One region of the Bacillus sp. ABR genome, then DNA from elsewhere that is predicted to be linked to it. Evidence: predicted binding sites of a transcription regulator. Region 1 holds the regulator's gene; the other holds the start of a gene.

The links. Region 1 encodes LexA, which represses DNA repair genes until DNA is damaged. Its sites were predicted from a motif close to CGAACATATGTTCG; they were not measured.
Region 2: ruvA (Holliday junction branch migration protein RuvA) is a predicted target of LexA. The motif match lies at 4,211-4,224, and genes of this name have one in related genera.

What each region holds. Positions count from the first base shown of each region.
Region 1 is NZ_JAOYSL010000003.1:106,267-121,610, reverse strand. Features, by position in the region: gene OIT90_RS10725 (DMT family transporter) at 1-668, shown strand, start outside; gene OIT90_RS10720 (TIGR00366 family protein) at 681-872, opposite strand; gene OIT90_RS10715 (RNA ligase) at 983-3,199, shown strand; gene OIT90_RS10710 (DUF421 domain-containing protein) at 3,264-3,974, shown strand; gene OIT90_RS10705 (TetR/AcrR family transcriptional regulator) at 4,202-4,780, shown strand; gene OIT90_RS10700 (bifunctional cytochrome P450/NADPH--P450 reductase) at 4,802-7,945, shown strand; gene OIT90_RS10695 (trypsin-like serine peptidase) at 8,139-9,047, shown strand; gene OIT90_RS10690 (NucA/NucB deoxyribonuclease domain-containing protein) at 9,307-9,687, shown strand; gene OIT90_RS10685 (STAS domain-containing protein) at 9,834-10,682, shown strand; gene OIT90_RS10680 (IseA DL-endopeptidase inhibitor family protein) at 10,715-11,257, opposite strand; gene OIT90_RS10675 (hypothetical protein) at 11,554-12,003, shown strand; gene lexA (transcriptional repressor LexA) at 12,049-12,669, opposite strand; gene yneA (cell division suppressor protein YneA) at 12,829-13,140, shown strand; gene OIT90_RS10660 (YneB family resolvase-like protein) at 13,158-13,805, shown strand; gene OIT90_RS10655 (DUF896 domain-containing protein) at 13,875-14,105, shown strand; gene tkt (transketolase) at 14,293-15,344, shown strand, end outside.
Region 2 is NZ_JAOYSL010000002.1:549,017-564,360, forward strand. Features, by position in the region: gene yajC (preprotein translocase subunit YajC) at 1-45, opposite strand, end outside; gene tgt (tRNA guanosine(34) transglycosylase Tgt) at 93-1,238, opposite strand; gene queA (tRNA preQ1(34) S-adenosylmethionine ribosyltransferase-isomerase QueA) at 1,270-2,298, opposite strand; gene OIT90_RS08240 (DUF2905 domain-containing protein) at 2,333-2,533, opposite strand; gene ruvB (Holliday junction branch migration DNA helicase RuvB) at 2,526-3,530, opposite strand; gene ruvA (Holliday junction branch migration protein RuvA) at 3,542-4,147, opposite strand; gene OIT90_RS08255 (intercompartmental signaling factor BofC) at 4,296-4,796, opposite strand; gene OIT90_RS08260 (serine/threonine protein kinase) at 5,035-5,679, shown strand; gene OIT90_RS08265 (hypothetical protein) at 5,713-5,895, opposite strand; gene OIT90_RS08270 (hypothetical protein) at 6,087-6,233, shown strand; gene thiC (phosphomethylpyrimidine synthase ThiC) at 6,269-8,029, opposite strand; TPP riboswitch at 8,156-8,264, opposite strand; gene OIT90_RS08280 (LysE family transporter) at 8,500-9,132, shown strand; gene OIT90_RS08285 (YhcN/YlaJ family sporulation lipoprotein) at 9,178-9,795, opposite strand; gene safA (SafA/ExsA family spore coat assembly protein) at 10,130-11,377, opposite strand; gene nadA (quinolinate synthase NadA) at 11,509-12,618, opposite strand; gene nadC (carboxylating nicotinate-nucleotide diphosphorylase) at 12,605-13,468, opposite strand; gene nadB (L-aspartate oxidase) at 13,450-15,024, opposite strand; gene OIT90_RS08310 (IscS subfamily cysteine desulfurase) at 15,119-15,344, shown strand, end outside.

The sequences.
Region 1 (15,344 bases):
TAGGCCTCCATTTTGTGCTGTGGTTTGGCTCACTGAAGCTGACGACAGTGGCAAGCTCTACCATTATTATCGCTCTACAACCGATGGTGTCCTTATTAGGCGGATTCCTCATTTTCCGTGAACGAACGACGATGTCTGCTCTATTGACGATGTGTGCAGCGATTGTTGGTGCCCTCATGATAGGCTGGGGAGATATTGGTCATAGCAAGGAAGCCATCTTAGGAGATATTTTATCCTTTTTGAGTGTGATCGCTGTTGTTTGTTACTTGTTAATAGGTCAACAGGCTGTAAGAAAAATATCTCATTGGATTTATAGTTTTTGTGTATTTGGTTTTGCTGGTCTTTTTTTAATTTTATTCAATCTGCTTCAGCAAACCCCTTTTATAGGTTATCCGGCTAAAGAGTGGGGAATCTTTTTATTGCTCGCTATCATTCCCACTATGTCTCATGTCATTAATAATTGGCTTTTAACTTATGTTAATGCGACAACTATTTCGATGAGTATTCTAGGAGAGCCTGTTGGGGCAACGATCCTTGCTGTATGGCTGCTTGGAGAGAAAGTCACGCTGCTCCAAATGCTTGGCGGTCTGCTTGTTCTTTTAGGTGTCTTTTTCTTTTTGATGCAGCAGCGTCAAGGAATCGTGATGAAAACAAAAAAATCCGGTTAACTCCCGGATTTTTTACTCTTTTAGATCGTTTTTTTCAATCACTTTGTTTAATCTTGCCTCGATTTTTTTCAATTCCATTCGTTTTCTTCTAATCATGCGAAATGCGAGGACAATGATTGTCACAATAAAGGCAATGAATAGAAGAGAGAACACTTGAAATAGAAGATCTCCCATGTTGAATGCCATATTCTCTCCATTAAACATACGTAAAACCTCCTTTTCTATCTATATATTACCATAATCAATAAAAGATTGAGATTTATCCATAATTTATCTATAATAGGTAAAATATCACTCATTAAAGGAGAACCAATATGAGAACTTTAGTCCTTTTACGAGGTCTCCCAGGCGTAGGTAAATCAACATGGATCAAAGAACAAGGCTTAGAGCCTTACACTTTATCAGCGGATCAAATCCGGCTGTTAACCCAGCCGCCGCAGCTATCAGTCAATGGGAAACTAGACATTTCAAGCAAGCATGACCACAAAGTTTGGTCTTTATTATTCGATTTACTCACAGCCCGTATGGAGCGCGGAGACTTTACTGTGATTGATGCGACACATATTTCAAGCAAATCAATTTCTCAATATAAGTCTTTAGCGACATCGTATCGTTATAGGGTGTATGTCGTCGATTTCACGCAGGTGCCCCTTGAGACAGCTCTTTTACAAAATCGCTCACGTGAATCTCACAAAGTGGTGCGGGAATCTGTTTTGTATCAAATGAACGAGCGGTTAAAAACAGAAAAGGTCCCATCATGGGTGACTGTTTTGAAGCCGGAGGAATATCCGCAAGTGATGACCTATCAGCCTCGATCCTTTGATCAATATGAGGCCATTCATGTTTTCGGAGATATTCACGGTTGTTACACCGCACTTACCACCTATTTGCAAGGAGATATCAAAGAAAACGAACTTTATATCTTCGCAGGTGACCTTCTTGATAGAGGAATAGAAAACAAAGAAGTATTAGAATGGATGCTCGCCCATAGAGAATGCCGGAATGTCATCGTCATTGAAGGCAATCATGATCAGCATTTATACCGGTTTGCACATGGTGAAAAAGTCAGGAGCAATATGTTTAACAGGCATACTGCGCCTGAACTTGAAGCAGCAGACTTTGATTTAAAAGAAGTACGAAAGTTTGTTAGAACATTTCATCAGCTTACTTATTTTACGTACCATAATCAGACATTTCTTGTTACCCACGGGGGGCTTGCTCATTTGCCAGAAGAGCTTTTGCATGTCTCAACACAGCAGCTCATTCACGGCGTAGGAGAATATTCAGATGACATTGATCACTTGTTTGTTCAAAACACGGCTGGGCTGGATGTCATCCAAATTCACGGTCATCGCAATTTATACAGACTGCCAATTCACGCAGCGGAAAGATCTTATAACCTAGAAGGTCAGGTTGAATTTGGGGGGCAGCTGCGGGTGTTGAAAATCACGGCTGAAGGGATTAAGACTCATGAAATTGACAATCCAGTCTACAGGGCCTCTGAGAAAAAACAATCAGCTGCTGTTCAGCCAGATATTTCACTGGATGATTTTTTAGCTCATTTAGATCAGCATGAATATGTACAGGAATTAAAGCTTCCGCACCATATTTCATCTTTTAATTTTACGAAAAAGGCTTTTAGTGAGCGGCAGTGGGACGATGTGAATGTGAAGGCAAGAGGTTTGTTTGTCAACATGGTTTCTAAGCAGATTGTTTCTAGAAGCTACAATAAATTTTTTAACATTGATGAGCGTCCGGAGACAAGAATGCAGCATTTAGTGAACCATCTACAATTCCCTGTCACCGTATATGATAAAGCAAATGGATACTTAGGAACTGTTGGGTATAACGAAATGGAAGATGAATTGGTGTTTACGTCCAAATCGTATACATCACATGTGAAACAAAATCAGCATGCCTCCTGGGTCGAAGAGCTATTTTATAAGACCTTCGATGACGTGCAAGCTGACTACATCAAATCTTACGTCCGTGACCAGCATGTATCTCTTGTGTTTGAAGTCATTTTGCCAGAAAAAGATCCGCATATTATCACATATGAACAAGATCAACTCATTTTACTCGATATAGTGAAGCGGCAGTTAAGCTACGAAAAAGCACCATTCGCTGAAGTGAAAAGATTAAGTGAGCAGCTTGGAATATCCAGCAAGCAGGAAGTGGCTGTTTTCCATGATTGGACGTCTTTTTATAAATGGTATCAAGCGGTCTCTCATGATGACACAATTGAAGAAGAGGGATATGTCATTGAGGACGCTCGCGGCTTTATGACCAAACTCAAGCTCCCTTATTATCAATTCTGGAAGCAGATGCGCGGGATCAAGCAGCGCGTTGCAGAGAAGCGTTCCTCGCAAAAATATATGCATGCTTTGCAAACAGCGGAGCAAGCTAAGTTCTATACGTGGCTTCTTGAGCAAGAAGCAGATCATGTGAGGAATAGCTCAATTATTGAACTGCGATCACAATTTGAACAAAGCAGTACTGCCCAATTGAATAATGATGAAATAAATGCATAGTCTAACAAAGAGTCTTTTCTAAGGAAAAGGCTTTTTTTGATGCAAATGAAAGGTGGACACTTGCATGTCTGAACATATTGAAGTGATTCTTCGGACGATGTTTGCTTTTGCGATTTTATTTGGAGGAGCACGTCTTTTAGGAAAACAAACCATTGCGCAAATGAATATTTTTGATTTTATAGCAGCCATCAGCTTAGGTTCAATTGCTGCAAACCTGGCGTTTAATACAACGCTGCCGCTACAGCACACAACGATTTCCTTTGTGTCACTTGTCATGATTATTTATGTGATTTCCCTGATTGCATTAAGAAGCCGGAAGATGAGAGGGCTGATGGCTGGTAAACCAACTCTTGTCATACAAAATGGGAAAATTCTTGAAGGAAATATGAAGGGAATGAGATATACCCTTGATTATTTAAATCAGCAGCTGAGAGAAAAAGACATCTTTGACATTAGTGAAGTTGAATTTGCCATGATTGAAACAGATGGGCATATGTCAGTGAAAAAATACCCTTCGTTTGAAAATGTCACACGGAAGGACCTTCAATTATTCATGAAGGCAGAGCGTTACATGCCGATTGAAGTCATCATGGACGGGAAACTCATCCAAAAAAACATACATGAAAATCATTTAACAGAGCAATGGATAGAAGAAGAGCTTAAAAAAAGGCAGCTGTCCTTAAAGGACATTGTGTATGCTGTCCGTTCAAGTAATGGAAGCTTATATATTGATACATATGACGACCACATTCAGTCACCAATCGATCAGGAATGAATGTGTAGTGCTGATGACACCTGCATGACACACATTTGACAATCTTTATAAGTCCTTTGGATGTCATCTGACTAGGTATCATTTCTCAATTATTATTATTTTCAGAAAATGTGGTGACGGAGTAAAATAAGTGTGTTTAAGTATAAATAGATGAAATTGAAATATTAATATAATATACCGTTTGCGGAATGAACGTTCATTCCTATATTTCAAAAGGAGGGGATGAAATGCCAGCAGTGACTGATAAACAAGAACAGATCATGAAAGCTTCGCTGGAACTATTTATAGAACGAGGCTTTGATGGCACCACAATGCCGATGATTTCAAAAAGAGCAAACGTCGGAGCGGGCACCATTTACCGTTATTTCGACAGCAAGGAGGCACTCGTCAATATTTTGTACCAGCGCAGCCTCTCAGCATTTATCGAAAAAATGAACACAAACAGTCCAGATCCAAAGGTAAGTATTCGGGCGTACTTTAAGCATGTATTTTATTGCTTGGTTTTGTTTACAAAGGAGAATCCAAGCGGGCTGTATTTTTTAGAGATTGATAAACGGTCCCATTACTTAGACGAAACGAGCAAAGAGAAAATGCAGCATTTGTTACATGAGCTGTTCCTTATCTTTGAAGAAGGGAAAAAGGATGGAATTCATCCAAACCTCTCTGGCAGAACCATTTTATCGATTGTATTTGGTGCTTTTGTGCAGCTGCATAAACAAATTCTTGCAGAAGAAATAGAGCCAACAATTGAATTTTTAGAGGAGATTGAGCAATGTTTATGGCGCGCCATCAGCGTTGCATCATAAAGAGATAAAGGGAGTGGGCATATGAAGCAAACATCAATCATTCCAAAACCAAAAACATACGGACCTTTTAAAAATATTCCCCATATAAAAAAGGGGGAGCTTTCTCAAACTTTTTGGCGGCTGGCAGATGAATTAGGACCGATTTTTCAGTTTGAATTTTCAAATGCAACAAGTATTTTTGTTTCCAGCCATGAGCTTGTCCAAGAAGTATTTGATGAGAGCCGTTTTGATAAATTTATTGGGACTAGTCTCAGTAAAGTAAGAGCCTTTGCAGGAGATGGGTTATTTACGAGCTGGACAGAAGAACCGAACTGGAGAAAGGCTCATCAAATCTTGATGCCAGCATTCAGCCAGCAGGCCATGAAGGGCTATCATGAAATGATGCTCGATATTGCCACACAACTCGTGCAAAAATGGCAAAGAACAGGCCGCGATGAAGAAATTGAAGTAGCTGAGGATATGACAAAGCTGACTTTAGATACGATCGGCCTTTGCGGTTTTGATTTTCGCTTTAACAGTTTTTATAAAGAAAACCAGCATCCATTCATAGAAAGCATGCTGAAAGGCTTAAATGAAGCAATGGAGCAGTCGAGCCGATTGCCGATTGCCGATAAACTCATGATCAAAAGACGAAAAGAATTTGATCAGCATGTCGATTTTATGAAGCAATTAGTAGATGACATTATACAGGAACGAAGAAAACAAGATAAAACAGGCGATGATTTACTGTCACTTATGCTGCATGCAGAGGACCCTGAAACAGGTGAACGTTTATCTGATGAAAATATCCGTTATCAAATCATCACCTTCTTAATTGCAGGGCACGAAACAACAAGCGGACTGCTATCCTTTGCGATTTATTTCTTATTAAAGAATCCAGAGAAATTAAAGAAAGCTGTCCAAGAAGCAGATGAGGTGCTGCAAGGCGGATTGCCGACATTTAAACAAGTGCAAAAGCTAAGCTACACTCGTATGGTGTTAAATGAAGCCCTTCGCCTCTGGCCTACGGCGCCTACGTTCTCTCTTTATGCGAAAGAGGACACAGTAATCGGGGGAAAATATCCGATTCACAAGAATCAAAGTGTCTCTGTTCTGCTCCCTAAATTACACCGTGATCCAGCGGTATGGGGCGAGGATGCTGAAGAATTTAAACCAGAGCGGTTTACGCATCCTGAGAAAATCCCGCAGCATGCTTACAAGCCTTTTGGGAATGGACAGCGTGCATGTATCGGTATGCAGTTCGCCCTGCATGAAGCTACGATGGTTCTCGCGATGGTCCTGCATAATTTAGAGTTAATTGATCACACATCTTATGAGCTTGATTTAAAAGAATCTCTGACGATTAAACCAAACGATTTCAAAATCAAGGTGCGACCAAGGAAGCAACAATTCTTTATGGCACCACCGAAAGAAGAACCGAAGAAAAGCACCAAATCTGGTGAGTCAAAAGTGCCGAGTCACGGTACACCGCTGCTAGTTTTGTACGGATCGAATCTTGGCACAGCAAAGCAAATAGCGAATGAATTGGCGGAAGACGGGAAAGCAAAAGGATTCGATGTGACCACTGCGCCGCTTGATGAATATACACGCCAATTGCCAGATACAGGCGCTGTCCTCATCGTGACCGCTTCATACAACGGATATCCGCCTGACAATGCGAAGCAATTTGTGGATTGGCTGGCGCAGGATGAGGAGCAGGATTTATCAAACGTGACATTTGCGGTCTTTGGATGCGGAGATCGAAACTGGGCGAGCACGTACCAGCGGATCCCCCGTCTGATTGATGAGGCCCTTGAAAGAAAAGGTGCCAAACGTGTAGCTGATTTAGGAGAAGGTGATGCAGGTGGTGATATGGATGAGGATAAAGAAATTTTCCAGAAAACTGTCTTTGAACAGCTTGCAAAAGAATTTAAGCTCACCTTCCAAGAAAAGGGGAAGGAAAAACCAAACCTATCAGTTGCTTATACGAATGAGCTAGTGGAGCGTCCTGTAGCTAAAATATATGATGCCTTTTCAGCTGTTGTATTGAAAAATGAAGAATTACAATCAGAAACAAGCACGAGGCAGACAAGACATATTGAACTGAAATTGCCATCTGGAAAAGCATACAAAGAAGGAGATCATATTGGGATTGTACCGAAAAATAGTGATGCACTCGTTGAGCGTGTGACCCGCCGCTTTAAACTAAATCCAGAGCAGCATATCAAGCTTTCATCTGAGAAAGAGGCAAGTCATTTACCATTAGAACAGCCGATTCCAATCAAAGAATTACTCGCCTCACATGTTGAGCTTCAAGAGCCTGCGACACGTACACAGCTAAGAGAGCTCGCAGCACATACGGTATGTCCGCCTCACCGCGTGGAGCTTGAACAAATGGCTGGAGAAGCATATCAAGAAGCCATTTTAAAGAAACGAGTAACCATGCTGGATTTATTAGATCAATATGAAGCGTGCGAGCTGCCGTTTGTACACTTTTTGGCGCTTTTACCAGGTTTGAAACCGCGTTATTATTCGATCTCTAGCTCGCCTAAGGTAGATGCAGAAAAAGTCAGTATCACAGTAGCAGTTGTAAAAGATAAAGCGTGGAGCGGTAGAGGAGAATATGCCGGAGTTGCCTCAACCTATTTATGTGGTCTAAAAGAAGGAGAAGAAGTAGCCTGCTTCCTGCATGAAGCGCAAGACGGATTCCAGCTGCCTCCTTCATCAGAAGTGCCGATGATCATGATCGGACCAGGTACAGGAATTGCTCCATTTAGAGGATTTGTTCAGGCAAGAGAAGTGTGGCAGAAGGAAGGGAAGCAGCTTGGCGAAGCCCACTTATATTTTGGCTGCCGTCACCCTGAGGAAGATGATCTATATTTTGATGAAATGCAGCTTGCCGCTCAAAAAGGAGTTATCCATATCCATCGTGCTTATTCTCGTTACGATGATCAAAAAGTATATGTCCAGCATTTGTTGAAAGAAAACGGCGCCAGGCTCATCGAATTGCTTGATCAAGGAGCTTATCTGTACGTGTGCGGAGACGGAAAAGTCATGGCCCCAGATGTAGAGGCTACACTAATCGATCTCTATCAAAACGAGAAACAATGCTCGAAGGAAACAGCTGAAAATTGGCTGACAGCCCTTGCAAATGACAATAGATATGTAAAAGATGTGTGGAGCTGATAAAAGGAAAGACCGCCAATTAGGCGGTTTTTTTCTATTCTCATAGAAAGAGATCGATAGAATGAAGGTTGGGAAGATACGAAACACCTAATTTAAAAATGAAATATTTTGTAAAAAATAAGAATATTCTCTCATTTACTCCAATATGAAACAATCGTATGATTTTTGATATAGGACATAAAGGAGGAATATGATGAAAAAGGTGAAAATGTTACTCCCTTCTCTTCTCGTTTTTGGTGCTTTAAGTGTGCCTAGTTTTGCCTATGCCGCATCGGATTCAGTACTAACGTCTGATTATGACATGGTGACTTCTGATGGAAAAGTGATTTCTTCAAGTGATTTTCACAATGATAGGAAAGCCCCCTCATCCTTTGACAAAGTGGATGATCTTTCTTCTACTGTTGGCGAAAAAGTAAAACCACTATCAAAATATTTAAAAGATTTTCAAACAAAAGTCGTCATTGGAGACGATGGTAGAACCAAAGTAGCAAATACAAGAGTAGCACCATACAATTCGATTGCTTATATTACATTTGGCGGCTCCAGCTGTACAGGGACACTCATTGCTCCTAATAAAATTTTGACAAACGGACACTGCGTGTACAATACGGCATCGAGAAGCTATAGTGAAAAAGGAACCGTATATCCTGGTATGAATGATAGTACTGCGGTGAACGGTTCAGCAAAAATGACTGAGTTCTATGTGCCAAGCGGGTATATTAATACTGGTGCAAGCCAATATGACTTTGCCGTAATCAAAACCGATACGAACATTGGCAATACGGTCGGCTACCGATCCATCCGCCAGGTGACAAACTTGACTGGGACAACCATTAAAATCTCAGGATATCCTGGTGATAAAATGAGATCGACTGGCAAGGTGTCACAATGGGAGATGTCAGGTCCTGTGACGAGAGAAGATACGAATCTCGCATACTATACGATTGATACATTCAGCGGAAATTCAGGTTCTGCCATGCTGGATCAGAACCAGCAAATCGTTGGAGTTCATAACGCTGGGTATTCAAACGGAACGATGAATGGCGGGCCGAAAGCTACAGCTGCCTTTGTTGAGTTTATAAACTATGCGAAAGCGCAATAAAAAATAGAGCTTGTTTCCTTCATAGGGGACAAGCTTTTTTGTATGAATTCATTTAATAGAAGATTCATTTTTTTAACCTATGGATTTGAGATTGAGAGCTTCATCAATTTTTTCACATGTCATCCGCGAACCACTCATACATTAAAATGTCACATTTCCTTTAAGTCAAAATCATGCTTGAGATGGATGAGGAGGTCACGCGCTTTTGAAGATGAAAAGAGGCTGGATCGCTGCTGTCGCTTTATGTTTTGTGATATGGATGGGCATGTTGTTAGGTGGATTTGGAGAGAAGCAGGCAGCAAAAGGGGCTGATCGATATGATCATGTCGTTCAATTTCCAAAGGAAAGGTACCCTGAAACAGGCAGTCATATTCAAGAAGCCATTCGAAAAGGGCATTCAGATGTGTGTACCATTGACAGGAATGGAGCAGATGCCCGCAGGCAAGAATCATTAAAAGGGATTCCGACAAAACCTGGATTTGACCGTGATGAATGGCCGATGGCGGTTTGTCTTGAGGGAGGAAAAGGCGCAAGCGTTCAATATGTCAGTCCATCTGATAATAGGGGAGCAGGCTCATGGGTCGGGCACCAAATCAGCGGATTTCCTGATGGGAAAAGAATATTATTCATTGTGAAATAAATCTGAGGAAAAGGCACCCCTCGAGCGGGTGCTTTTTTGTTTATGGCAGAGCGTATCCGAGCTGGCAGGGAAAAAAGATTCAGTGGTACAATCAATCTATAAGGTACAAAGACTGACAAGAAGAAAATGTGAAGGGACATTTGCTTATGGATAAGAACCGTGCATTATACGATTTTTTTATGCAGCATGCAGAGAAGCTGACTGAAACATGGTATGAATCAATTGAGGACGATGATCCAGAATCGATATATCGTTCAACAGATTCCAGCATCATTGCAGAGCTAAAACGGCAGAATCAAGATTATTACCAGCACTTTATACGAGCTATTATTGAAGACAAGACATATTTACATACTGAATTTAAAAAATGGTCTGAGGATTTAGCCAGTGATCCGAAGCATTTAAATACACCATTAGATTATGTCGTAAGAGAATACATGTCCAATCAAAGAGTCGTTCTGCATTACTTAAAAGAATTTATTAAACAGCGTCAAGGTGACATTGATATTGACCGTATTTTTTATTGGTATGATTTAATTTCCGAAGCGTTTAATATTTCAATCCATGTGTTTATCCAGCAATATGTGAAAAATACAACGAAGAAGCTTGTGGCTCAAAGAGATATGATTTATGAATTGAGTTCACCGGTGATTGTTTTAAAAAGCCAGATTGCGTTGTTGCCTTTGGTAGGTGATATTGACACAGCGAGAGCAAAGATTATTTTAGAAAATACGCTAAAACAGTGCTCGCAAAAAGGGGTTCAGCATTTATGTATTGATCTATCGGGTGTTGTCATTATTGATACAATGGTGGCTCATCAAATCTTTGATCTTGTCACATCACTTCGATTAATTGGAGTAGAGACGACCATTTCAGGAATTAGACCAGAAATTGCTCAAACAGCAGTACAGCTCGGGCTTCCTTTTAATGAATTTCGCACGGCGTCATCACTTGCTCACGCGCTGGATCGCATGACTGAATTTTCTCCAATATAAAAACCAGGCCGATGAGAGGCCTGGTTTTTTATTTAGATGACAGCGTCAATTTGTGTGACTTTCCAATCTTTTTGTACTTTTTCGTACGTAACAGTTCGTTTTACTTTGCGTCCATCAAGTGTTGGGACAGTAAATTCATATGTGCGGACTGTTTGTTTCTTAGAAACAAGTTTAGGTGTGGCTTTTTCCCAATTGAGCATGTTATCTCCGTCACCGACTGGAACAGCCATTTTGCCTTTATGAACAATAAACTGATAATCTTTTAAACCATGTTTGATGGCATCTTGAGTGAACACTTGAGATAGGTAGCTGTTTAATTTTTTCTTTGTATCAAATGTTTTAGAAAGATAGTTGTATGTCATATCTTTATAGGTAAATGATTTTAATTTGTAATTAGAATGTTCTTTAATTTTGTAGCCTGACATTGCACTCCAAAAGTGTTCTCTTGCATCAAGGGCAATATGTAACGCTTCTTTATTTGTCAAAGCGGCTGATTTCTTGGAAGCGGCCAATGTTGTAGTTTGTAATGAGATCATAAGCATAATAGCAGTTAATAAAACAAATAATTTTTTCAAGGCAATTGCCTCCTTTTCTCAATGAAAACTTCTTATGTTACAAATGTTACAATAATTACAGTGATATTACAAGTATTAAATCTAAATGTTTTTTTATTTCTTTTGTTTCTAATTATATAACGTTTGAGGGAGACAAAAAGTTTTCATTTTTTTTATTTTCTTCTTAATGATTATTTAACCGTTCTAAAGAAGAACGAAACGTCTTTTGGAAAAATTTCTATTTAGACGTTTAACACACTTTTTTTATTTATGACATATACTGTCGTGATGAATGTCTAAAGAAAGTGGTGTTTATTATGTATCATCCGTATGAAGGTGTGTGGAATGGGTACTCATATGATAGGCAGATGCAAGGATTTCCATCTGTTGGTATTCCTCAAGGTGGAGGGTTTCCTGGGTTTCCAATCGGAGGAGGAGGTACTTGGCCAGGGCAAGGTTCAGGCGGACACTCAGCCCCGCCGGCACCGCCGCAGCATATCATTTCGCAGTATCAGCAAGCACTCTCTCAGCCACAAAGTATGCAGTCGCTTATATCTGGGCACGGTGTTGGCGGAGGCCATCAAACTGTACAATTTGCAGCGGGATGTAATAGAAGATGGACAATTGTGCTTTTGAGAAACGGTCAAGTATTTTTAATGTATATCCTTTCCTCACAGCCATTTGGCCGAACTACTGGCTTTATATGGCCGAACTTTACATTTGGTTCCTTCCCAAGTTCAAGTATTCTTGCCTATTCTTGTGCATAAGAAAAAGCCGGTTCTCATCAGCAGCTGATGAAATACCGGCTTTTTTTAATGAATATTTCGAAATACGCCAATCACTTTACCTAGTATACTCACATTCTGTAAAATAATCGGTTCCATTGATGGGTTCTCTGGCTGTAATCTAAAGTGTGTATCTTCTTTATAAAAGCGTTTGACTGTCGCTTCATCTTCCTCTGTCATGGCGACCACAATATCACCATTGTTAGCGGTGCTTTGCTGACGCACAATGACATAGTCCTTGTCCAAAATACCTGCATCAATCATACTTTCTCCCATAATTTCAAGCATAAACACTTGTTCATCTGGTGCTGCAAAAGTCTCTGGAAGAGGGAAGTATTCTTCTACATTTTCAACAGCGGTGATAGGAAGACCGGCCGTTACTTTTCCGATGACTGGAACGTTCATTACAGCACTCTTTGGAATATTCATTTCCTCTTCATCTAGTACTTCGATCGCTCTAGGTTTTGTCGGGTCTCTTCTAATTAAGCCCTTTGTTTCTAGTCTAGCTAAATGTCCATGGACCGTTGAACTGGATGCTAGACCGACAGCTTCTCCAATTTCACGGACGGATGGGGGATAACCCTTGCTTTTTACTTCATCTTTGATGAATTTCAGGATATCGAGTTGTCTTTTTGATAGCTTCGTCATCTTTTGCACCTCAAAACGTCAATTTTAAAGAAATTATAGCATGTTTTTCCTAACAGTACAAACATAGGTTCGAAAAAAACGTTTGACAGAAACGTTTGTTCGTATTTATAATGAGTGACAGAAAGAGCGAACACATATTCTATTAGGAGAGATGACATTATGAGGTTAAAAGAATCTATTATTTTTATTGGGGTATTCTCATTCATCGTTGGCATATTTCTCTCACTTATTGCAGTCACAAGCCATAATGATACAAATCAGTATGTTAAAATAGAGGTTCAATCAGGTGATACTCTTTGGGGGTTAGCTGATCAAGTAAACGACAGCAAATCAATCGACAAAAATGCATTTATTGATTGGGTTACCGAACACAATGATCTTGCTTCAACTGAAATCCAGCCTGGCGACATTCTTGTTATACCCGTCAAAAAAGAGCATCCAGTCGTATATCAGCTTGCAACAGTACAATAGAAAGGTCGATTTTAGACATGAACGCAATCATTTATGCGAGAGTAAGCACTGTCAAAGAAGAGCAGGAAACCTCGCTGAAAAGACAAGAAGAAGAACTGCTGGCGTTAGCTGCCATGCACAAGATGAATGTGGTCAAAGTCATCAAAGAAAAAGCGAGTGGATATGATCTAAATCGTGATGGTGTGTTTGAAATGCTTGCTGCACTGAAGGAAGAGTCAATCGATGCCGTTCTGATCCAGGATGAAACTCGTCTTGGAAGAGGACAAGCAAAAATTGCACTTCTTCATTGTCTATTTAAAGAGAACGTAAAGGTATACAGCGTATTTCATAGAGGAGAGCTTGAGCTTTCAGAAGCAGATGAAATGGTCATTGAGATTGTAGGGGTCGTTGAAGAGTACCAACGGAAAATTCATAACCTGAAAATCAAGCGGGGAATGAAAAGGGCAGTTGAGCGCGGATATCAGCCTGAACTGAATTTAAGGCAGCAGGACCATGCACCTGGCCGTGAGCGTATTGAAGTGCCGATTTCAGAAATTGTTCGATTAAGAAAAAACAATATGACATTCGCCGAAATTGCCGCAACTCTTCAGGCATTAGGTTTTGACATTTCAAAAGCAACGGTGCATAGAAGGTATCAAGAATATGAAAAAGACCTTACCACCTAAAGCGTGATTTGTTGTCAAAATGATTGATATTTAGTAGTATGTAGAGAAAATGCTTTAAAGGAGTTTGTCATGATTTCTAAAGAACAGCTTGCAAGAATAAATGAGCTTTCAAAAAAGTCGAAAGAGACCGGTTTATCAGACGCTGAAAAAACAGAACAAAAGCAGTTGAGAGAAGAGTATTTGAAAGCTTTTCGTTCTTCTATGAAAAATACACTTAAAACTGTCAAGATTGTTGATCCTGAAGGAAACGATGTCACACCAGAAAAATTAAAAAGAGAAAAAGATCAGAACCTTCATTAAGGCTGTGATTTCTTGAATTTTGAAAAGATGGGAAGACTATTCTCGTCTTTTTTCATATTTGCATAACTTTTTAGGTGATCGATAAACTAAATGTGACAAAATCCTTCTTTTTCAGCGTGAAATAGTTGTGAAAAAAGGACAGTAGATTTATGATAATGGTGTACACAAGATACGGAAGGGGATTTATATGGAAACGATTGAATTGAAATCTATTGCAACAATACGTACTCTCTCCATAGACGCAATTGAAAAAGCGAATTCCGGTCACCCAGGAATGCCGATGGGTGCTGCACCAATGGCGTACGCTTTATGGACGAATCACTTAAACGTAAGTCCGCAAAATCCAAATTGGTTTAACAGAGACCGCTTTGTTTTATCTGCGGGACATGGTTCTATGCTTCTATACAGCATGCTTCATTTAAGCGGATACAATCTGAGCATCGACGATTTAAAACAATTCCGCCAATGGGGAAGCAAAACACCTGGACATCCTGAATTTGGACACACAGAAGGCGTAGATGCGACAACTGGTCCTTTAGGCCAGGGAATTGCTATGGCAGTAGGAATGGCACTTGCAGAAAGACATCTTGCGGAAACGTATAACAAAGACAACTTTCATGTTGTAGATCACTATACATACAGCATTTGCGGAGATGGAGACTTAATGGAGGGGATTTCCTCTGAAGCTGCTTCACTTGCTGGTCATTTAGGCTTAGGCCGTTTAATCGTTCTTTACGATTCAAATGACATTTCTTTAGATGGCGACTTAGATCGTTCATTCTCTGAAAATGTGAAGAATCGTTTTGAAGCGATGAACTGGGAAGTTCTTTACGTGAAAGATGGCAACAACATCGAAGAAGTAACTGCTGCTATTGAAAAGGCGAAACAAAGCACAGACAGACCTACTTTAATCGAAGTGAAAACAACAATCGGTTTCGGTTCGCCAAACCGTGCGGGAACGTCTGGTGTGCATGGTGCACCTCTTGGCAGCGAGGAAGCTAAGCTGACGAAGGATGCTTACTCTTGGACGTTTGAGGAAGACTTCCATGTACCTTCTGAAGTGTACGATCATTTCAAAGAAGCTGTCAAAGACGCTGGTCAGAAAAAAGAAGCAGCTTGGAATGAGCTGTTTGCGCAATATGAAAAAGAATATCCAGAGCTGGCAGCACAGCTGAAGCTTGCGATTGAAGGAAAGCTTCCTGAAAATTGGGACCAAGAGGTTCCTGTTTATGAAGCAGG
Region 2 (15,344 bases), on a different contig from region 1:
AAACATGACAACAATCATAATGATTGAACCCATACCACCATCCATTCTATTTCACCCCTTTCTAAAGCATTGTAAAGCCTTTCGTTTATGCGTTAAAAGTTTTTCGCATTCGGTTTGTTAAAGCCATAACGCTCAAAAAACTCTTCTTTAAAATCACCTAAACGATCCTCACGGATAGCTTCTCTCACTTGCTCCATTAATTTTAACAGAAAATGAAGATTATGATAAGTTGTTAATCGAATTCCGAACGTTTCATTTGTTCGGATGAGATGTCTAATATAGGCGCGTGTATAGTTTTTACATGTATAGCAGTCACAGTTCTCATCGATTGGTCTAAAGTCACGCTCATATTTTGCATTTTTCACAACAAGACGGCCTTCACTTGTCATTAAGGTACCGTTTCTTGCAATTCGCGTAGGCAGTACGCAGTCAAACATATCTACACCGCGAATGGCGCCGTCAATTAAGGAATCTGGCGAGCCGACACCCATTAAGTACCTTGGTTTGTCTGCCGGTAAAAATGGTGTAGTGAACTCAAGTACACGATTCATCACATCTTTTGGTTCCCCTACAGATAAGCCTCCGATGGCGTAGCCTGGGAAATCAAGTGAAACAAGGTCTTTTGCACTTTGTTTTCGAAGCTCTTCGTATTCTCCGCCTTGGACAATTCCAAACAGCCCTTGATCCTCTGGACGCTGGTGCGCTGTTAAACAGCGCTCTGCCCATCTGCTTGTCCGCTCCACAGAACGTTTCATGTAATCATACTCTGCAGGATATGGCGGGCATTCATCAAATGCCATCATAATATCAGAGCCAAGCGCATTTTGGATGTCCATAGCTTTTTCAGGAGATAGGAACAGCTTGTCTCCGTTTAAGTGATTACGGAAGTGAACGCCTTCTTCTTCAATTTTTCTAAATTCACTCAATGAGAAAACTTGGAATCCGCCTGAATCAGTTAGAATGGCTCGGTCCCAGTTCATAAATTTGTGCAGACCGCCTGCTTCTTTTACGATATCGTGACCTGGACGGAGCCATAAGTGGTACGTATTGCTTAAGATGATGCCTGCATCCATTGCCTTTAATTCTTCAGGCGCCATTGTTTTGACTGTAGCCAGTGTACCTACTGGCATAAATACAGGTGTTTCAAAAGAGCCGTGCGGTGTATGAACGCGGCCAAGACGTGCACCTGTTTGTTTGCATGATTTAATGAACTCATAACGTATCGGTAATTGCGACAAAAATGAGCCCTCCTGTCTTTGTTGTATGATGTTATTGAATCAGCATGGCATCGCCAAAGCTGAAGAATCGGTATTCCTCTTTCACAGCCTCATTGTACGCTTTTAGTACGTGCTCTCGTCCAGCTAATGCGCTGACAAGCATAATTAACGAGGATTTTGGCAGATGGAAATTTGTGATCATGCCATCAATTGCCTTGAATGTGTAGCCAGGGTAAATAAAGATCGACGTCCAGCCGCTTGAGGCTTTGAACTCACCATTGTGTGCACTTGCAATGGTTTCAAGCGTTCTTGTTGACGTTGTGCCGACTGAAATAATCCGTCCGCCTTCTTTGCGAACGCGATTAAGATTATCAGCTGTTTCTTCATTCATTTCATAAAACTCTGCGTGCATTTCGTGTTCTTCAATACGTTCTGCACTTACGGGACGAAACGTGCCAAGCCCCACGTGCAGCGTAATGAAAGCAATGTGTACACCTTTCGCTTTCAGCGCATCCAGCAGCTCGGTTGTAAAATGGAGACCGGCAGTTGGGGCAGCAGCGGAGCCAACCTCTTTTGAATAAACGGTTTGATAGCGTTCACGGTCATCAAGCTGCTCTTTAATATATGGAGGCAGCGGCATTTCACCAAGGGATTCAAGCACTTCATAAAAAATGCCTGTATATTGAAACTCGACTTTTCTTCCGCCATGTTCCATTTCCTCTGTACATACCGCTTTGAGCCGTCCATCACCAAAAGTGATAACCGTTCCTTTTTTCACCCGTTTCGCTGGTTTTACAAGTGTTTCCCATTTATCTCCTTCTTCTTGTTTTAATAGAAGCAGCTCAACTTTGGCACCTGTATCCTCTTTCATACCAAACAGACGTGCAGGCAGAACGCGAGTATTGTTTAGAACGAGACAATCACCTTTTTGAAAATAATCGATGATTTGTGAGAATGTATCATGTGTAATCGCACCCGTTTGTTTGTTTAAGACCATCAGTCTTGATGCATCTCTTTTTTCAAGCGGCACTTGGGCAATCAATCTTTCTGGTAAATCAAAATCAAATAGTTCTAGCTTCATTTCCTTCACCTATTCTGTAGTTAACTAGTTAACGTTATTTCATCCGTCCAAAGATATTCAGTAATATGGTTAGTACGATGCTAATGACAATGCATGTAATGACAGGAAAAAAGAACGTTACATTTCCTTTTTTCACAAAAATATCACCTGGAAGCTTACCAACCAATTGAAACACTAATCCTGCGGCAAAAAGGACACCACCTAAAATCATTAATATTTTAGGGAATTCAGTCACGAATCGGAACCTCCATTTGAAAATGTTCATACGCTTCTCTTGTGACGACCCGCCCTCTTGGTGTTCTTTGCAGGAAACCAATTTGCAGCAAGTACGGTTCGTACACATCTTCAATCGTATGTGATTCTTCTCCAATTGTCGCTGAGATCGTATCAAGCCCAACAGGACCGCCTCTAAATTTTTCAATCATACTTAAAAGTAGCTTATGGTCTATATGATCGAGGCCAAGCCTGTCGACTTGAAGACGCTCAAGTGCATCTTCCGCAATGTCCTGCGTAATAGCATGATTCCCAAGCACCTGCGCAAAATCTCTTACTCTTCTGAGCAAACGATTGGCAACCCTCGGTGTTCCACGGGAACGTCTCGCTATCTCTTCGGCAGAGCGAATATCGATCCCAATCTCAAACAGCTCGGCTGTTCTTGCCACAATGTGAGCCAAATCTCTTTGCTCATAGTATTCCAATCTTGCATGTACCCCAAACCTATCACGAAGCGGCGCAGTTAACAGCCCGACACGGGTCGTTGCACCTACAAGCGTAAATGGCGGTAAATCAAGCCGTACAGAGCGTGCTGTATCTCCTTTTCCAATGACAATATCTAAACAAAAATCCTCCATTGCTGGGTACAGCACTTCCTCAATTGAGCGCTGCAAGCGGTGAATTTCATCAATAAACAATACATCACCTGGCTCAAGAGACGTTAAGATGGCCGCCAAATCTCCAGGACGCTCAATGGCTGGTCCTGACGTTGTACGCAGCTGAACATTCATTTCATTGGCAATAATCGACGCAAGCGTTGTTTTCCCAAGTCCAGGAGGTCCATATAAAAGGACGTGATCAAGCGTTTCCTGCCGCATGCGGGCAGCTTCAATAAATACGCTGAGATTATCCTTTACTTTTTGCTGACCGATATATTGGCTAAGTGTCTGTGGCCGCAGACTTTGCTCAATGGCTGATTCATGGTTGTCTGCTTCAGTTGAGACGAGCCGTTCATCCATGAGACATCACCCTATTTCAACATTTTTTGTAAAGCTTTTTTCACATATTGATCGGTTGTAAGATTCTTTTCTTCTTTTAATAATGGAAGAACCTTTTTAATTTCACGATCACCGTATCCAAGGACACTCAAGGCTTCAAGCGCTTCATCTAATGCAGTTTGCTGCGTTTCAACCTGAATGTGGTCCTCGTGATTAAATAAGTTGCCAATCATTTCTGGTACCACATCTGCAAGTTTTCCTTTTAGATCCAAAATGATTTGACGTGCTGTTTTTTTGCCCACACCAGGGAATTTAATCAGGAACGCTTCATCTTCACGTTCTATCGCTGAAATGACAGCGCCAGGATCACCGGAAGCAAGAATAGCGAGTGCGCCCTTTGGCCCTATTCCTGTGACATTTAACAGTTTTGTAAACAGCGCTTTTTCTTCTCGTGTTTGAAAACCGTATAACGAAAATGCGTCTTCCTTTATGTAATGATACGTATAAATCGTTTCTTGTTTGTTTACTCGATAGATAAACGGGTTTGGGGTATAGACTTGATATCCCACTCCGCCGTTTTCAATGACAACATATTGCGGGCACACATAATCAATGGTCCCTTTTACAAACTCTATCACCGTTTTCACCTCTTTGACTGTTCTTCATTGTAACATAAATCGAGGAGAAAACCGCAATAAAAGTTAACATACGTTCGCTCAGTACATTTTTATCATGAAACCATGAAAAACAGCTTGCGGTCTTCACACCAGCAAGCTGTTACATGCTTTAAAACGATATTTCATTTCGGTAAGGCTTCATGACTTCAAGCACATGCTCAAATTCATCCTTTGTTCGAAAAGGAATACCTTGCTCAAGCTGTTTTTCCACATGACTTTCTAAACGGGACGTATCAATTTGAAAAAAGAGATGAATAGGCTCCGCCCAGCCGTCAGGCCTTCCATGAAACGTAGAAATCACACCGTCCTCTGATAATCCGATATATCCATTTGCTTTACTTAATGGAGAGATATCATCAATTTGCTTTCTAAAAAGGGCAAAATCCTCTTTTTGTTCTACCAGCGTCCAGCCTTTATACTGCGCCCAGAATGTGTCTTTGTCTTCTAATGATGCTCGGTGTCTTTCAATACTCACATCGCCGTCTAAATAGACTTTTTCAAGCTGGACGGTGATAGAGTTTGACTGCTTTTGCAAGTGTTCTTTCCCTTCCATATCCGCAGCGAAAAAAAGCACACTTGTCATGATAAGTCCTGTAACGAAACATTTCATCTTCACTTTCACTATTTACACCTCTTTAGAACATGAGATCGATGCATGACATATGTAGTTTGACCCATTTTTCTAAACATTAACCACATCGATGATTCAAATGTATGGTAAGAGTCTTTCATTGTATCCTTCATTCGTAAATGTTATGTTTTATACAATCCATTGCTTTATCGAGTGACACGTTTTTTCATCATTCGTTTTTCAGCCGCATAAACTGAAACCAAAGAAGGTGAAGTCAATGTCAGATGTCAAAAGATTAGCCGAATCGATTCAGTATCATGAAGAGAAACGTTTTCATAAGCTTGCCTATAAACCAGCAGAGCTTGAACTGTGCGGCAAAGGAAGAAGTGCCTATGTCTTTTTATATAAAAAAGACGGCAAGAAAATGGCACTAAAAGTCTTTTTCCCTTCTTATCAGCATATTGCCCGCAAAGAGGCTGCCATTTACGAAAAACTTTCTGGTTCGTCTTACTACCCTGAGATTTATGAGTCTGGGGATCAGTATATTTTAATGGAATATATTAAAGGCTACACATTCTATGAATGCCTTACAAAAGGAATTCCTATTAAAAAACAAATGATCAATCAAGTCGATGATGCGCTGGAGGAAGCGCGCGAGAAAGGATTGAATCCTTCTGATATCCATCTGCGCAATCTGATCTTAACAAAAGAAGGACGAATCAGAGTCATTGACGTTGCCAGATTCACGCAAACGAAAGCATGTCATCAATGGGATGATTTAAAAGCCGCTTATGCTTATTACCAAAAACCTTTTTTCCCTAAAAAAGCACCGCGTCTTTGGCTTGAAGTGATTGCTTATTTGTATAAAAAGAACTGGCTGTCCCGCGGGCAGCTTAATAATCGAAATGATTTTTCTGCATAACAAAAGCCGCTCTATTTGAGCGGCTTTCTGTTGTTATTCTGTTTCTACATGGATACTATTGACGTTTAATAGGTTAATGATTTCATTATTCAGCTTAAACCAATGATTGGCTTCTTCAATTTTTTTATACACATCATAGGTAGCTGGACGTTTGAGCTCGAAATCAAGCACTTCCCCATTGTTCATATGAAATGTTACCTTAAATACTTTCATCATAAGATCACCTTCCACTCTTCTTGTTCGCTGGTCAAATAGATCAGCTCTTTTCATTCATTCTCTATTCAACTCGTTTCCCCTCCTTCTTTCCATTCAAACCCAAGAAGTTTAAATTTTGTTTAAATTCACACAACATATCTATCTCTCATATCTGCAAAGAAGTATATTAGTGAAAAAGGAGGCTGCCCTTGATGAAGCAGAAAAAGAAACGAACATCTCCAGAAAGAAAAACAGTCTTTTTTCATTTAACAGATGCTCTCATTCCAAGTGTGGACATGATGGCATATGCAGCAAAGGCATTTTTTCACCTTTTAAGAAAAGCCTTTTCAGCGGTTTGATAAAACCCCGCACAGCATCGTGCGAGGTTCTTTTTTTATGGCTGATAAATTTGACTTCCTTGACTGACAAACTCCTTCGCCTTCTTTTCCATCTCTCTTTTTACTTCTTCAGATTGATTGCGGATATCATGAGAAATTTTCATACTGCAAAACTTCGGTCCGCACATCGAGCAAAAGTGAGCGGTTTTAGCGCCTTCGGCAGGCAATGTTTCATCATGGAACGCCAAGGCTCTTTCTGGATCAAGTGACAGGTTGAATTGGTCCCGCCATCTAAATTCAAACCTCGCTTTCGATAAAGCATCATCGCGCTTTTGAGCCGCAGGATGTCCTTTTGCTAGATCAGCGGCATGTGCTGCAATTTTATAGGCGATCACGCCTTCTCTCACATCTTCTTTGTTCGGCAGACCTAAATGCTCTTTTGGTGTTACATAGCACAGCATTGCTGTTCCGTACCAGCCGATCATGGCCGCACCGATCGCGGATGTAATGTGATCATACCCAGGTGCGATATCTGTTGTAAGAGGCCCTAACGTATAAAATGGTGCTTCCTTGCAAATGTCCATTTGCTTGTCCACATTTTCTTTGATTTTATCCATTGGGACATGTCCGGGCCCTTCAATCATTACCTGCACATCATGTTTCCAAGCAATCTCTGTTAACTCACCTAACGTTTCCAGCTCTGCAAACTGCGCCTCATCATTGGCATCAGCAATCGAGCCTGGTCTAAGTCCATCTCCAAGTGAAAAGGCGATATCATATTTTTTCATAATTTCACAAATGTCTTCGAAGTGAGTGTAGAGGAAATTCTCTTGATGATGAGCAAGACACCATCTTGCCATAATTGCACCACCTCTTGAAACAATTCCGGTCACCCGATCGACAGTGAGCGGAATATATCTTAACAGCACGCCAGCATGAATCGTGAAATAGTCTACACCTTGCTCCGCTTGTTCAATTAATGTGTCCCTGTACACACCCCACGTCAAATCTTCTGCGACTCCATTCACTTTTTCAAGGGCCTGATAGATAGGAACGGTTCCTACTGGGACTGGGCAATTCCGAATGATCCATTCTCTCGTTGTATGAATATCCTTTCCAGTAGACAGATCCATCATTGTATCTGCCCCCCATCTGATCGCCCATGTCATTTTTTCAACCTCTTCATCAATGGATGACGTGACAGCCGAATTGCCAATATTCGCATTGATTTTGACATGAAAATTCCTTCCGATAATCATTGGTTCACTTTCTGGATGGTTAATATTTGAAGGAATGACGGCTCTTCCGCTCGCTACTTCCTCTCTAACGAACTCAGGGCTTAGCTCTTCTCTTATTGCGATAAACTCCATTTCAGGCGTAATGATGCCTTTTTTGGCATAATGCATTTGCGTCACGCGCGCTCCTTGTTTCGCGCGGAGCGGCTTATGATGAAAATTAGTTTGGACAGAATGGATGGACTCCTTCTCCCTTGAACGGTATCCATTATCCTCCGGTCTTACATGACGCCCTTCATAGCTTTCTGTATCTCCTCTTTCTTCAATCCATGCTGCCCTAAGACGCTTTAACCCCTTTGTGACGTCAATATGAACGTTCTCATCCGTATACGGTCCACTCGTATCGTATACACGGACTGGTTCATTTTTTATGTCGCCCGCCTCTGTCACAGTATGTGAGAGCGTAATCTCTCTTTTTGGCACTAAGATATCGGGTCTTGATCCTTTCTCATACACCTTATGGCTGCCGTCAAAGCTAGATAACAATGATTGGTTGGATGGGACACTTTTCTTTTCTTTCATTTGCTGTTCTCTCCTTTTCTTCTTGTCACCGGACAGGATGGAATCAGCACCAGCAAAAAACCAGGCTCTATTTAAAGAACCTGGTTTCGTCGTCAGAAATAAACATGCATATCATTGATATGATACATGCATCATCTTCAACTTCCCCACGCTGGTACGAGCCAGATCAGGTCCAAAGGGTTAAGAAGCTTATACTTCTCTCTCAGCCCATTTACGGGCACCCCTAGTCACTTTTATTGATTTCCACATCAGTGTAGCATAGAGACATCATGAAGAAAAGAAGATTCAGGAAAATAGTTCCTTTCCCCTACAAGCGTTATAGATCATGTTGATATACAGTCTTCTATACATCATCTATCTCTCTCATTTCAATTAAATCTGAAATAATCATTGATCCTTTTCTCCTATTATGTATAATTAATCTAAACGGAGAATTTTTATACAATTTATTTAAAGGAAGTTCTAGTCGATTGCAAACATTTCTCACATTTATCGTCGTAGGATTCTCAATTGCTCTGCCTGTTGGAGCAATCACGGTTGAAATGACAAAACAGGGACTGAAAAACGGATTTTTTCATGGTTTAACTGTCGGAGCAGGCGGTATGACCATAGACTTATTACTCATCTTGGCTTTATATGCTGGATTTGCTCAGTTTTTATCTTTGCCGTTTGTTCAAATCCCGCTCTGGCTGATTGGAGCTGTATTTTTAATGATTCTCGCATACGATTCCATTAAAAATGCGGATCAAGATATTCATTTAGCAGGAGAAAAGGTCAATAAATCATTCGTGAAAACATATCGAAACGGCTTGCTCGTGGCGGTATCTCCTGGAAATCTTGTGTTCTGGGTTTCTGTTTTTGGTGCTGTACTTGCAGATGCTTATACAAAAACAGATTCATCTGAATTTATGCTGGCTGCCGGCGGTATTTTGGCAGGGATTCTCCTTCATGACATTGGTCTACTCACCCTTGTATCCTTAACAAGAAAAGTGATGAATCGGACGATGATCAAGTGGACATCCATTATTGCTGGTATTTTATTATTAGGGTTTGGCTGTTATTTCTTTTACGAATTTTATATAGGCATCAAGGTTTATTTTTAAGAAAAGGCTAAAGTTCGTGATGAACTTTAGCCTTTTTGTGTCAAACTATCGGGTCATGCCTGTTTGTCCTGTTTCAAATTGCGTTCTTCTCATATCTCTAAAGCGTGTGAATGCACCTTCATCTTTCATGACTTGGACTGCTCTTCCATCTGCATAACGAGTCGCTGCTTCTTCTACTTGTGATACACCTTCTGACGTCAGGCGGCCATCTGATTTAATGGCAATATACACATTCTCATCCGTCACCATGACTTGAGAGTCTGCCACGTGATTCATTTTATTGACGCGGTTGGCAATTTTTCTTGAACGCTGGATGTTCTCTTGTTTATCGTAGCCTGAGAACGACATTTGGTTATGATAGTTCATATCTCCATGACTGTAGCGTCCATCTCCACCTGCAAGAGGCATTCGATCATCGGCTTGAGGACGGGTGCGATAATCAACATTCGTTGTATTCCCACCGTTCATCCCTTCCATGAGTTCAGAAACTGGTCCTTGATGATCTTGGTTATTGTCATCTGCACGGTTATTCGAATGATATCCGACCGGCTGACCTGATTGATTATGCCTTGTATCTACACCTGCATTGTCATTTGTACCACATGCTGTTAACCCAATAGGAAGAAGCACTAATGCGATTGTTTTTTGCCATTTTTGTCTCAAACGAAAAACCCCCTGTACAAATTCAATCTCATGAGCGCGAAACAGGCTCTGTTTTAGCATGTACAGTTAGGAAGAAAATCAAGCTGTCAGTTATAAACAAAAAAAGGAACGATTGAGATCGTCCCTTCTGGTATGGTGACAAAAGGCTAAAATGTTCTTGATTTTAGCCTTTTGTCTTCTTTTCAGCGTAATAGAAAACCTTTGCATTCTAGGAAGGACGAGCACAGGAGCGGAGCGAATTTGACATTCGTGAGCACCGGAGCGCAGACCTGACACCGAATGCGAGGGTTTGTCTACACGCTGAAAGGAACGATTGAGATCGTTCCTTCTGTCATTAATCCTCTTCTTCCTCCTCCGGCCTTGCAAATACGGATTGACCTGGATATGGCTGCATATATGGCTGAGCTGGATAAGCTCCCATTTGGCCATAAGGAACAGGATTCGGATAATGTCCTGGCCAAGGCTGATGATGCTTCATTCCATCATCACATCCGCAGTCTTCCTTGCCATATGCTGCATTTGAGACGTTTGGATAAAAGCCTTGATTTGCATTGGCATTTGCATTGGCGTTTGAATGCATATGGTGATGCCAGTGATGTCCGTCGTTTGCATGGTGCTCATGATTCTCCCCGTAGTAAGCAGGCGCTTGATACGCAGGATAATATGGATGAGCCGGGTATGGATATGGCATCATATGATGGTGATAATATGGATGGATAGGATAACATAGTCCTGATCCCGGTAAAATTGGTGATGCCGGCACCATTTGCTGCGGATATGGATACATCGCCGGCATGTAATGACCATGACCATAACCAAAATAAGGATCATATGGTTCATGATGATGCTGGTGATGATGCTCGTTATTTTCAGCCACTCCTCCTACCGCTGCCCCTCCCACATTTGGCATTTGCGGGAAGTTAGGAAGGTTTGGGTAATTGCCATGCTCCATGTCTTTTCCCTCCTCTTTTTGATGCGGAATATGAATAAACGGGTCATATCCCTTTGCCACTTCATCTTTTAGATGACCTTTATTTTCATGGTGAAAATGGTCTTTGTTATCTTTATGGTCCTTATTTTCATGATGGGAATGACCCTTGTTATCTTTATGGTCTTTATTCTCATGATGAAAATGATCCTTGTGATCTTTTTTCTCGTGAACGTGATCTTTTTTCTCATAATGATCTTTTTTGGGAGGAGGCGTGAATGGCTGGTAGAGATTGGTCTGATAATAGTTCACATCGACTTGTGGAAAAACTGGCTGCTCGATCTTTGGCACTGGCGGTACATAAGGTACCGGTTCATTTGGCTTTTCCTTCGGTTTTGTATCTTGCACTTGCACGACATCTTTTGGCTTTTCTTTCACATACGGATGTTCTTTCGTTTTTGGCATTTCTTTTGCTTTGTGATGATCTGTTTTTACAGGAACACCACTAGATGGAATTTTAATCTTCATACCCGGCATGATCAAATCAGGATTACTGAGCTGAGAATTTAGTTTTTTCAATTCTTGAAAGTCGACTCCGTATTTCTTTGAAATTTTCCAAAGGGAGTCTCCTTTTTGCACAATATGAATTTTCAACGTTTTCCCCTCCTATGCAAAACGTGAACGTAACGGTTATGTCAGAAGTACAATATGTTTCAACATAAATTTATGCCTATTTACAAGCCGATATGATAAAAACTTGTTTTCTGATAGGAGGGGCTGAATCATTATTTAATGGCGAGCATTTTCTCGAGTGCAAGCAAAGCGTCTTTCGTGATGTCTTCATTGACCTGTATCAACCCGACCGGCTGACCCTTTTCAATGCTTTCAAGTGACCATAGCAAATGAGGCAGATCAATCCGGTTCATCGTCAAGCATGGACACATATCTGGGTTAAGGGATTCAATTTGTTTATCTGGGTGCTGCGCTATGATCCGTTTGACTAAATTCATCTCTGTTCCAATCGCCCACTTGCTGCCTGCTGGCGCCTGTTTGATCGTATCAATAATAAATTTCGTTGAACCTGCTAGGTCAGAAGCCCTTACGACCTCATGCGTGCATTCAGGATGGACAAGAATTTGAATGTCACGGTCTTTTTTTCTCATTTCTTCTATATTCCGAACGGTAAATTTCTCATGTACGGAGCAATGGCCCTTCCATAAAATCATCTTGATCCGGGAAAGCGGCTGATCGGTGATGAGCTTTTCTTCTATCTGATCCCAGACAGCCATTTCTTCTAGCGGAATACCTAAATCAAAAGCCGTATTACGCCCTAGGTGCTGATCAGGGAGAAACAGAATCCGCTCTTTTTGCGTCATCGCCCACTCGAGTACTTTTTTAGCATTTGATGAAGTAACAGTCGCCCCGCCATGCTTGCCGACAAATGCTTTAATATCTGCTGTTGAATTGACATACGTAAGCGGAAGTATTGTATCTCCAAACAGATCAGTGAGCTGCTCCCATGCTCTGTCTGTTTGTTTCATGTTTGCCATATCTGCCATGGAACAGCCTGCTCTCATATCTGGCAATACGACGCTTTGATTCTTGTTTGACAGCATATCTGCCGTTTCTGCCATAAAGTGAACACCGCAGAACACAATGTATTCAGCCTCGTGATTGTCGGCCGCTATTTGTGCCAGCTGCAATGAATCTCCTGTTGCATCTGCAAATTCGATGACCTCATCCTTTTGATAATGATGACCCGGTATAAAAAGCTTTGATCCAAAAGCCCGCTTGATTTCTAACACTCGCTGCTTCATTTCATCATCAGAGCGGTGTTTATATTCATCTGGCATCATGGCTGCATGTTGATTGGCTAATACATTAAGCATGGACATGAGTTGTTCCCCCTTTATGACTGAATTCCATATTCATACTAAAATCAAATGCTGGAGCAGAATGTGTTAGAAAACCAAGTGAAATCAAGTCGACTCCTGTCCCCCTGTAGCTTGGCAATGTCTCTAGCGTAATGCCCCCTGAAGCCTCTGTCAGAATGGACTCTGGCGTCATTTGTTTAAAACGTTTAACCTCGTCCGGAGAGCAGTTATCAAACATGATGACATCCGCTTTTGCATCAATGGCTTCCATTAGCTGCGTTTCTGATTCAATTTCCACTTCAATTTTCACCATATGACCGGCATATGCTCTTGCTTTTTCTACAGCTTCACGAATAGAGCCGCATGCGGCAATATGATTATCTTTAATCATGACCCCATCTGATAAGCCAAAGCGATGATTCTTTCCACCGCCTGTCTTCACTGCGTATTTCTCTAACATACGCAAGCCGGGTGTCGTTTTTCTCGTATCACAAATCGTAATAGACGGGTCACCTAATCGCTGCACCGCCTCATGTGTTAAGGTGGCGATACCTGTTATTCGCTGCAATAGATTTAAAATGACCCTCTCTCCCTTTAATAAGTCGTTGACTGGGCCCTTTATTTTCGCCAGTACAGCGCCTGAATGAATCCAATCACCTTCTTGAAAAAACAGCTCAGTTTGAATCTGTTCATTCAACAGGCGGTAACCTATTTCAATCAGTTGTGATCCTGCCAATACACCAGATTGTTTCGCAATGATAAGAGCTGTTCCTTTCTTGTCTCCAAAGATGGCATCAGCTGATACATCTCCAAAGCCAATATCCTCTGTAAAAAAATGAGTGAGCATTTGTTTTAACTGTAAACGTTCCATTTGGCACCGATCCTTTCATTTTTCATGATATGAATATGACCTTTTTCATGAACAATCTGCCTGCCCTGCCACAACGCATCGCTTCGCTCTGGATAATCCATTCGATAATGGCCGCCTCTGCTTTCTGTACGGAGTAATGCAGATTGAGCAAGGCAAACCGCTAATGCCCATTGATTGCTTAATTCGATCTGTTCATTTGTGATATCCTTCACATTAATTTGCTGAAAAGTGACATGCTGTAACGTATGAAGCAAAGTCTGCAAGCCCTTTTCATCTCTCACAATGGCTGCAAATGTAGTCATCCATTGTCTCAGCTGATCCTTTGAAATCATTGGAACCATCCATATTTCTTGAATAGAAAAAGGTGGACTTGTTTCTTTCTGTTTAGGCAGCTGTTCAATTCTTTGTGCCGCTTTGCTGCCTAACACGAGACCTTCCAGAAGAGAATTACTCGCCAATCGATTCGCACCGTGTAAGCCAGTACAGGCCGCTTCTCCAATGGCAAATAGCGCTGGAACAGTCGTTTCTCCATATTCATTGACACTGATACCGCCCATTAAAAAGTGCATACCCGGGGAAATTGGCAGCCTGCCGCTCGCCATATTGACACCTGCACGCTGACACATCGCATCTATTGCGGGAAAACGGGCTGAAAAATGCGGAATATCATGGATGTTAAGATACAATTGATGGCCTAATTGCTGCTCATGAAAAATAGCTCTAGCGACCACATCTCTAGGTGCTAAATCAGCTTGTTGGTGAATACCTTTCATGATCCGCCTGCCTGTTTCATCTTCTAAATAAGCTCCCTCTCCCCGTACTGCCTCTGAAATGAGACCAACTGCTTTTCCATCGATTGTCAAAAGAGTTGGATGGAATTGAACAAATTCTAGATCCACTAATTGCGCACCTGCTCGATAGGCCATCATCAGTCCGTCTCCTGTTACAGAAGGATCATTTGTGTTTGTCTCATATAGGGAGCCGCAGCCGCCTGTTGATAAAACAACGGCATCTGCGGTCATTGTTTGTACGTGTCCTGTCTCGTCTTTCCATACAACACCCTTGCATGTCCCTTCATGAACCAATAGATCAATGACATGATGATATTCATATAAATGAATATGTGAGCCGAGCTGACTTTTCAGATACTGTACAAGGGTTTTCCCTGTTTGATCTCCTCCTGCATGCAAGATGCGATGAGTGGTGTGTGCCCCCTCTTTGCCTAATTGCGGCTCTCCCGCTTCATCTTGATCAAATGGACATCCATCTGCTACGAGCTGCTGCACAAGATGTTTTCCAAGTCTCACGATTTCTTGTACGGTTCTTTCATCATTGTGGTCACAGCCAGCATCTAGTGTATCTTGCACATGCTGCTCAGCTGAATCATGTGCTGAAAAGGCAGCAGCAATTCCACCTTGTGCCAGCATGGAATTACTAGATGAAAATTGTTTTTTTGTCATCATGATGACCTGGCAGTTTTTCGAGATATTTCTTGCAAAGGAAAGCGCTGCAATTCCTGATCCCACCACAATAACTTTTTTGATTGATGACACCATTGCCCCTCCTGTCATTTACACCTGTCTTGACACATATCATTACACAACACTAAAATAAATACAAGAAAAAATTTTCACACGGGAGATGGATAGGTTGGTTTATTTAGATTACGCAGCTTCTACACCTGTTTCAGAAGAAGCACTGCATGTTTTTGAGCAGCTGAGTAAAAATTTCTACGGAAATGCAAGCAGTCTTCATGATGCTGGGGGAAAAGCAAATGACATATTGACTTACAGCAGACAATCACTCGCTGCCATGATCGAGGGTGAACCAGATGGGATCTACTTTACAAGCGGTGGAACTGAATCCAATCTCCTTG